3 regions of the Colwellia sp. BRX8-4 genome follow, and region 2 is predicted to be linked to each of the others. Evidence: predicted binding sites of a transcription regulator. Region 2 holds the regulator's gene; each other region holds the start of a gene.
What was found. The regulator sigma-54, encoded in region 2, starts transcription at its own class of promoters, with help from an activator protein. The targets are predictions, from matches to a motif close to GTTGGCACGNNNNTNGNNT.

Region 1: a site for sigma-54 is predicted at 1,480-1,498, ahead of glnA (glutamate--ammonia ligase). Genes of this name have one in related genera too.
Region 3: a site for sigma-54 is predicted at 1,518-1,536, ahead of H4J56_RS12985 (P-II family nitrogen regulator). Genes of this name have one in related genera too.

The regions. Positions count from the first base shown of each region.
Region 1 covers NZ_JACGVS010000005.1:190,531-193,824, forward strand. Annotated here, with positions in the region: gene typA (translational GTPase TypA) at 1-1,213, opposite strand, end outside; gene glnA (glutamate--ammonia ligase) at 1,556-2,962, shown strand; gene H4J56_RS06770 (DUF4124 domain-containing protein) at 3,075-3,294, shown strand, end outside.
Region 2 covers NZ_JACGVS010000005.1:42,346-45,639, forward strand. Annotated here, with positions in the region: gene lptA (lipopolysaccharide transport periplasmic protein LptA) at 1-183, shown strand, start outside; gene lptB (LPS export ABC transporter ATP-binding protein) at 180-911, shown strand; gene H4J56_RS06065 (RNA polymerase factor sigma-54) at 991-2,499, shown strand; gene hpf (ribosome hibernation promoting factor) at 2,523-2,810, shown strand; gene ptsN (PTS IIA-like nitrogen regulatory protein PtsN) at 2,856-3,294, shown strand, end outside.
Region 3 covers NZ_JACGVS010000014.1:107,379-110,672, reverse strand. Annotated here, with positions in the region: gene H4J56_RS12990 (phosphoribosylaminoimidazolesuccinocarboxamide synthase) at 153-1,256, shown strand; gene H4J56_RS12985 (P-II family nitrogen regulator) at 1,587-1,925, shown strand; gene H4J56_RS12980 (ammonium transporter) at 1,912-3,246, shown strand.

The DNA of each region.
Region 1 (3,294 bases), 150 kb from region 2:
TGGTCACGTTTTCATAAGGTTCTTGTATTTGACCATCAATTTCACGAATAATAACTTCAGGACGTGATACCGCTAACTCAAAACCTTCGCGACGCATGTTTTCGATTAAAATGCCTAAGTGAAGCTCACCACGACCTGATACTTTAAATTTATCAGCATCAGGAAGTTGCTCAACACGTAAAGCAACGTTGTGAATTAATTCTTTGTCTAAACGGTCTTTGATGTTACGTGAAGTAACATACTTACCTTCTTTACCACAAAATGGTGAAGTGTTTACTTGGAAAGTCATATTGATAGTAGGTTCATCAACAGATAATGCTGGTAAGCCTTCAACTTCTGTAGGACAACAAACCGTATCTGATATTTTTAACTCGCCTAAACCAGTAATAGCAATAATATCGCCAGCAAAACCTTCTTCGATATCAAGTCTTTCTAGACCTAAGTAACCAAATACTTTACCAACTTTAGCGTTATGGATCTTGCCAGTTGCTAATTTAATCGTTACTTGTTGGTTTGGTTTAACAGAACCACGAGTAATACGGCCAACGCCAATTACACCTAAGTAAGAGCTGTAATCAAGTTGAGATATTTGCATTTGGAATGGACCATCGGGATCCGCTGTTGGTGCAGGCACTTCTTTAAGAATAGTATCAAATAAAGGAGTCATGTCTGTGCCGGTTACGCCTTCTTCAAGCGAAGCCCAACCATTGATTGCTGAAGCGTAAACAACTTTAAAATCAAGCTGTTCATCTGTAGCGCCAAGGTTGTCAAACAATTCAAAAACTTGGTCCATAACCCAATCAGGACGAGAACCAGGCTTATCAACTTTATTAATAACAAGGATTGGCTTTAAACCTTGAGCAAACGCTTTTTTCGTTACGAAACGCGTTTGTGGCATAGGGCCTTCTTGTGCATCAACAATAAGTAAAACCGAATCTACCATTGACATAACACGCTCAACTTCACCACCGAAATCAGCATGGCCAGGAGTATCTACGATGTTTACACGGTAACCGTTCCAGTTAATAGCCGTATTTTTAGCTAAGATTGTGATACCACGTTCTTTTTCGATATCATTCGAATCCATCGTACGCTCTTCAAGACCGCCGCGGGCATCAAGGGTACCTGATTGTTCTAATAATTTATCAACCAAAGTTGTTTTACCATGATCAACGTGGGCTATGATGGCAACATTACGTAATTTATCTAACACGGGTTTTACTCACTTCTTGCAAGACTTTTTCATCAAAAGAATATAGGGCTATAATTGGGCGCGAATTATACAGCAACGAAGTCAACAAAGACAGCAACAAATATTTCAGCTCATATTAAATTCTCCATACACGAATCGTAATGCCCTGTTATACTCTTAAGCACCAACAATCAGCAGGCGCACCAATTTAGCGCAGCTCACGCACAGTAGTGGTGCAAGTAGGCTTTAGTAAATAAGTTAACACCTTATATATAAAGGCTTTATCTATTGGCATGAATTTCGCTTTATGCCCATCATGCGAAATGCAAACGTATTTTATTTTAATGACACTGGAGACTTTACATGTCACAAGCCGTATTAGATTTAATCAAAGACAACGATGTTAAATTTGTAGACCTACGTTTTACTGATTCAAAAGGTAAAGAGCAACACGTTTCAATTCCTTATCACCAAGTAAATGAAGACTTTTTTGAAGACGGTAAAATGTTCGATGGTTCTTCTATTGAAGGTTGGAAAGGTATTAATGAATCTGACATGGTAATGATGCCTGATGCTGATTCAGCGGTATTAGATCCTTTTACAGATGCAGTAACATTAAATATTCGTTGTGATATTTTAGAACCAAGTACAATGCAAGGTTACAGCCGTGATCCTCGTTCAGTTGCTAAACGCGCTGAAGAGTACTTACGTAGCACAGGTATCGCTGATACTGTATTAATTGGTCCTGAGCCAGAATTCTTCTTATTTGATGATGTACGCTTTAGTACTGATATGAGTGGTTCTTTCTATAAAATTGATGATAAAGAAGCCGCTTGGAATTCAGGTACTGAATACGAAGAAGGCAATATGGGTCACCGTCCAGGCGTTAAAGGCGGTTACTTCCCAACATCTCCTGTAGATTCATCACAAGATATTCGTTCAGCCATGTGTTTAGTTATGGAAGAAATGGGCTTAGTTGTTGAAGCGCATCACCATGAAGTAGCAACGGCTGGTCAAAACGAAATTGCATGTCGCTTCAATACCTTAGTTAAAAAAGCTGATGAAGTTCAAATATACAAGTATGTTGTTCATAACGTTGCTCACGCTTACGGTAAAACAGCGACTTTCATGCCTAAGCCATTAGTTGGCGACAACGGCTCTGGTATGCATGTTCATCAATCACTTGCTAAAGACGGTGTTAACTTATTCGCTGGTGATAAATACGGCGGCTTATCTGAAATGGCGCTTTATTATATTGGCGGTATTATTAAGCATGCTAAAGCATTGAATGCTTTTACTAACCCAGCTACTAACTCTTACAAACGTTTAGTTCCACATTTTGAAGCGCCGGTAATGCTTGCATATTCTGCACGTAACCGCTCTGCATCAATTCGTATACCGATTGTTCCATCACCAAAAGCAATGCGTATTGAAGCTCGCTTCCCTGATCCAGCAGCAAACCCATATTTAGCTTTTACTGCTTTATTAATGGCTGGTCTTGATGGTATTAAAAACAAAATTCATCCTGGTGATGCGATGGATAAAGATTTATACGATTTACCAGCAGAAGAAGCTGCAGCTATTCCACAAGTAGCAACATCACTTGAAGATGCTTTACAAAGCTTAGAAGCTGATTATGAGTTCTTAATCGCTGGTGGTGTTATGGATAAAGATATGATTGATGCATACATTGCTATTAAACGTGCTGAATCACAACGCGTAAACATGACAACTCATCCATTAGAGTTTGAATTATATTACAGCGTATAATCTCGACTATATGATTAAATGAAAAAAAAGCTCACTTCGGTGAGCTTTTTTGTGGCAAATAGACGATTAATTATATAAGTTTAAGGTAAGTATCTTAAGTTGAGCTAAATTTTTGCGTTATTCTTTATTGTTATTAACTTTAATTATCACATTACTTAGTTGTAATACCTTTGCGACGGCAACCAAAATTTATGTTTGGAGAAGTGATGATGGTATCTTAGTTTTTTCTGACAGCCCTCAAACTGGTGCGGAAGAAGTTGAAATAAGAGAACCCAATACTGCCTCTTCTGTTGATACCTCAATGCTAGATTTAACACCAAAAATTATCAAAG
Region 2 (3,294 bases):
AATGCGTTATTACAGCAAGAAGGTAGTGAGGTTAGTGGCAGTAGAATTACTTACAATATTGCCACTCAGTATGTTAATGCTGAAAGTAAATCTAACGAACGCACTAAAACGATTTTTCAGCCGAAAGAAAAAATTAAAGCGACAACCACAGACGCGAAAACTCAGGAAAAAATTAATTTATGAGCACTAGCACCCTAATGGCAAAAGGCCTTGCCAAAGCCTATAAAGGCAGAAAAGTGGTTAAAAATGTCAGTATGCAAGTTTCAGCAGGACAAATAGTCGGTTTACTAGGCCCAAATGGTGCCGGAAAAACAACTTCTTTTTATATGATTGTGGGTTTAGTTGAAAGTGATAGTGGCGATATTATCTTAAATGACGAAAACCTGACGTTAGCGCCTATGCATGAGCGTGCGAGAAAAGGCATCGGATATTTACCACAAGAAGCCTCTATTTTTCGAAAACTCAGTGTTTACGACAATATTATGGCTATTTTACAAACACGAAAAGAATTATCAGATGCTGAACGTGAAGAGAAATTAGAACATCTTGTTGAAGAATTCAACATAGGTCATATCAAAGATAATTTAGGCATGAGCTTATCTGGTGGTGAACGCCGCCGAGTAGAAATTGCTCGCGCATTAGCTGCTGAACCAAAATTTATTTTATTAGATGAACCTTTTGCTGGTGTTGACCCAATTTCAGTAGGTGATATTAAAAAAATTATTCTACACTTAAAAGAACGTGGCATTGGTGTGTTGATCACTGATCACAATGTACGTGAAACTCTCGATGTATGTGAACATGCGTATATTGTTAGTCATGGTGAACTTATTGCAGAAGGTACTGCAGATCAAATTCTTGCAAATCAACACGTAAGAGATGTATACCTTGGTGAACAATTCACGCTATAGTAGTCAGTAAATGAATAGTATCTTCGTATGAAAAAAACGAAAATATCCCATTAAAAATAATAGGAAGTTAATGACCTAAATGCGCCCTACTCTACAACTCCGCATAGGACAACAATTAACCATGACGCCACAATTGCAGCAAGCAATCAAATTGCTGCAACTGTCTACGTTAGAGCTTCAACAAGAAATTCAGGAAGCCTTAGAAAGTAATCCATTATTAGAAATGGATGAGTCTTCAAATAATCCCGAAGATAAAAGTACTGACAACCTTGAAGAAGCTCACACTGCCGGTACTGGTGATGTTAAAGAAGCCCCTGCTTCTGATGGTAGCGAAGACGCTACGCCTACCATTGATGAAATCACCACCACTGAAGCCATGGACAAGAACGATATCCCTGAAGAATTAAACATGGATACCACTTGGGATGATAACTACACGGCCGGTGCAGCAAGTTCAAGCTCAGGCCCAGCTTCAGAAGATTATACTTACCAAGGCGAGACTCAAGACTCCATTCAAGATCATTTGCGCTGGCAAATGGAATTAAGCCCTTTTACCGAAACAGACCGCGCTATAGCGACAGCAATTATTGATGCTGTTGATGACGCCGGTTACTTAACGGTATCTAGTGAAGACATTTTAGAAAGTGTTGCCATTGAAGGAGTAGAGCTTGATGAAATTGAGGTGGTACTAAAACGTATTAACCTCTTTGATCCTGTCGGTGTCGCTGCTCGTTCTATTTCAGAATGTTTAATCATTCAACTTAATCAATTTGACCCCGCTACACCTTGGTTAGCAGAAAGTAAGTTAGTTTTGCGTGACCATATTAATCTGCTGGGTAGCCGAGACTATCGTACATTAATGCGTAAAACTCGACTGAAAGAAGAGCAACTGCGCGAAGTGGTGCGTCTTATTCAATCACTTGATCCTAGACCCGGCGATAGTGTGATGAAGAGTGACGATCAGTATGTTATTCCTGATGTGTCTGTTGAAAAGAAAAATGGCCGTTGGGTGGTCGAATTAAACCCTGATACTGCGCCAAAACTTTCGGTGAATCAGCAATATGCTTCGATGTCACGTTCGATGAAGTCGACAGCGGACACACAATTTATTCGCTCAAATTTACAAGAAGCTAAATGGTTTATTAAAAGCTTAGAAAGCCGTAATGATACCTTATTAAAAGTGTCAAACTGTATTGTACAACGTCAAATTGGCTTTTTTGAACATGGTAATGAAGCCATGCGTCCAATGGTTTTAAATGATATTGCCGAAGCTGTCGATATGCATGAATCAACCATTTCACGAGTGACGACACAAAAGTATATGCATACGCCACGTGGAATTTTCGAACTGAAGTTTTTCTTCTCAAGCCATGTTGGCACCGAAAGCGGTGGCGAATGTTCATCAACAGCTATTCGTGCATTAATCAAAAAATTTGTTGCTGCCGAAATCCCAGCAAAACCACTTAGTGATAGTAAAATGGCTGATTTATTAGCCGATCAAGGGATAAATGTAGCTCGACGTACCATAGCAAAATATCGAGAGTCACTTTCTATTCCACCTTCTAACCAACGAAAAAGTTTACTTTAACGAAAAGATGAGGAATTAAGCTTATGCAAATTAATCTTTCTGGCCACCATGTTGACATTACCGAAGCTTTACGAGAAAACGTCACGACTAAGATGGCAAAATTAAACCGACATTTTGATCATATCAATAATGTTCATGTTGTTCTCACCGTTGAAAAATCAAATCAAATTGCTGAAGCGACTGTTCACGTTAGTGGCTCTGATTTACATGCAAAAGCTGAAAATGCTGACATGTATGCCTCTATTGATAGTCTTGTTGTTAAGCTTGACCGGCAAATATTGAAGTACAAAGGTAAAACGAATCAGCATTAATGCTGTTTATCGCCTGTTCACTCACCAAAGAATCTAAGTAGTATAATGAAGTTGCAAGATATCCTTACCCTTGATTGCACCCTGTGTGCGATTAAGGGTACAAGCAAAAAAAAACTCCTTGAAATAATTAGCGAAACTGCGGCAAAAAAATTCGATAATATTGATACTCATCAATTATTCGAAAGCTTAATGGCGCGTGAAAAAGTTGGCTCTACCGGCATAGGGAATGGCATTGCGATTCCTCATGGTCGATTAACTAATACGTCACAAGTTATTGCTGTATTGCTGACCAGTGAACAAGCCGTTGAATTTGATGCGATAGACAACCGTGCTGTCGATATTATTATTGCGTTATTTGTCCCCGAAGAAAACTGCCAACAACATTTAGATACCTTACAAAGTATCGCGCAAATATTTAGTACTAAACAATTCGCAAAGCAAGTAAGAAAATGCCAAAATTCGCAAGAGCTTTTTACTTTAATAA
Region 3 (3,294 bases), on a different contig from region 2:
TCTTTACTTTGGAAATTAAACTAAACACCTTGGTTATAATGTATTAAAATGTTTTTATTAATTATACCGAATACTATTTTATCTTTTGGGATAACGCGCAAAGATATTATTCGCTACAATTAATATTAACTTGATAATTAAGGTTTAAACCGATGAGTCTTGCAGATCAAATTTTAGCGGTAAATAATGATTTACCTATTCGTACCGATGCACCAGTTCACAGCGGTAAAGTGCGCAGTGTTTATTGGTTAACCGACGCGGATAGTAAGCGACTAATTCAAGAGAAAGGCTATGATGTTGCCGACGACACACCTTTAGCCATTATGGTTATTAGTGATCGTATTTCTGCTTTTGAATGTATCTGGCAAGGCGAAGGTGGTATGCAAGGTGTACCTGGAAAAGGTGCATCACTGAATGCTATATCAAATCATTGGTTTAAATTATTTAAAGATCAAGGTCTAGCCGATAGTCATATTCTTGATATTCCACATCCGTTTGTTTGGATCGTACAAAAAGCTAAACCTGTAATGATTGAAGCTATCTGTCGTCAGTATATTACCGGTTCTATGTGGCGTTCATACGTAAAAGGTGAACGTGATTTTTGTGGTATCGAATTAGCTGAAGGATTATTGAAAGATTCAAAGCTACCTGAACTTCTACAAACACCTTCAACAAAAGGTATTTTAGAAGGCATTCCGGGCGTTCCTGCGATTGATGATGTTAATATTACTCGCAAAAATATTGAAGATAATTTTGAAGCCTTTAATTTTAAAACGCCTGATGATATTACTTTATACGAAAAATTATTAACGGAAGGTTTTGACGTTATTTCTGATGCGTTGGCAAAGCTTGACCAAATCTTTGTAGATACTAAGTTTGAATTTGGCTATGTAAAAGATAAAGCTGGCAACGACAAGTTAATTTATATGGACGAAGTGGGTACGCCTGATTCTTCACGTATTTGGGATGGCGAGCAATATCGTGCCGGTAAAGTGGTTGAAAACTCGAAAGAAGGTTTCCGCCAATTACTTTTAGCACATTTCCCTGATGCTGATATTTTATTAAATAAAAATCGCATGGACGAGCGCTTAGCTTTAGCTCGCAACAATGAGTTACCGGCATCCGTATTAATGGATGTGTCACAAACATACACAGCGATCGCTGAGAAAATTACCGGTCAAAAAATTGTTTTGTCTGCTAACCCTAAAGCTGAAATTATTGATATTTTACGCGAGCAGTATCAGCTAATCGATTAAGTCGTTATTGTCTCTGCTTAAAAGCTCTACACCCGTAGGGCTTTTTTTTTGTGCGCTATTTACCATCTCTAACCTTTGCTAATACTAAACCTTCAATTTTGCCCTTTACACTTTTTCTTAAACATAAAATCTGACTAATGGTCATAATCTGCGCACCAATATGGTGTTTGGGTTATGTTTGTGTGCAACATTTTGGTGCATTTGAGCGGTGTAATATTAATTATTATTTTTTAACTTATTGTTTTTTAGTTGATTGTCTCTTTGGGCACAAATGGTGCTTAAATAAATTTATATAAACAATCTTAAATAATATGCACTAAAGGTGAACAAATGAAGTTGATAACCGCAATAATCAAACCTTTTAAACTCGATGATGTTCGTGAAGCACTCAGTGAGATAGGTCTAGAAGGATTAACGTTAAGCGAAGTTAATGGTTTTGGCCGACAAAAAGGTCATACCGAACTTTATCGTGGTGCCGAATATGTTGTCGATTTTTTACCAAAAATGAAACTTGAGCTCGCTGTTAAGGATGAAATGGTTGAGCGTGTTATCGACACTATTCTTGAAACAGCGCAAACAGGAAAAATAGGTGACGGTAAGATATTTGTCACTAACATCGAACATATTGTTAGGATCAGAACAGGTGAAACAGATAATGAAGCTATTTAAACAGTTACACTCAAGCATAACGATGAATAAAGTATTAACACTTGTTATTTTACTTTTGTCCGCGGTCGCATTGCCAAGTTTTGCCAGCAATGACGAATTGAACGGCGCAAATACGGCGTGGATCCTCACATCAACGGCTCTAGTCCTAATGATGACCTTACCCGGACTCGCTTTATTTTACGGTGGATTAGTTCGACGTAAAAATATTCTTTCTATTCTTATGCAGTGTTTTTCAATTGCTGCTCTTTCTTCGATACTTTGGTTTGTGGTCGGTTATAGCTTAGCCTTTGGTGAAGGTAATGCGTGGATAGGTGATTTTAGCAAAGTACTTATGATGGGAATAACCAAAGAAACCCTTGTTGGTGATATTCCGGAAAGCTTGTTTGCTTTATTTCAAATGACGTTTGCGGTTATTACTCCTGCACTTATTATTGGCGCTTATGCAGAAAGAATGAAGTTTTCTGCAGTCTTAATTTTTAGTGGCTTATGGTTGCTAGCGGTTTATGCTCCGGTAACTCATTGGGTTTGGGGCGGCGGTTGGTTAGGCCAAATGGGCATTTATGATTTTGCCGGTGGTATTGTGGTGCATATTACCTGTGGTGTTGCTGCCTTGGTTGCTGCTGTTGTTTTAGGTCCTCGATATGGTTTCCCTCGAACGCCTATGTTGCCACATAACTTAACCATGACTATTACGGGGGCAGGTTTGCTTTGGGTAGGTTGGTTTGGTTTCAATGGTGGTAGTGCCTTAGCCGCCAATGGTGACGCAGCAATGGCTATGTTAGTCACGCATTTATCCGCTTCAGCAGGTGCACTGACTTGGGCTGCTATTGAATGGAAAAAATTTGGTAAAGCGAGTGTCTTAGGCGCGGTAACGGGCATGGTTGCCGGTTTAGGGACAATAACACCTGCATCAGGTTTTGTTGGCCCAGGTGGCGCACTAGTTATAGGGATTTCTGCGGGTTTTATTTGTTTTTATTCAACGGTCTATATTAAACAAAAGTTAAAAATTGACGATTCTTTAGATGTTTTTCCCGTGCATGGTGTCGGGGGTATTTTAGGCACTTTATTAGCGGGTGTGTTTTCTTCTACAGAGCTAGGCGCTTTTAGTGGTTATGGTTATGCAGAGGGTATCACCACGATGTTAGGGCAGGTCAGTGTTCAATTAGTGGGAATTGGCACTGTTATTGTCTATACGGCGGTTGTCTCTTACGTGTTGTTTAAGCTTGTTTCCTTGATGACTAAAGGCTTAAGGGTTGATAAAGAACAAGAAATAACGGGCCTTGATTTAATTGAACATGATGAATCAGGGTATAATTTGTAGTTAAATTTTGTGATTTAGACGTCAAAAAACAGCAAGGCCTTTATTGAA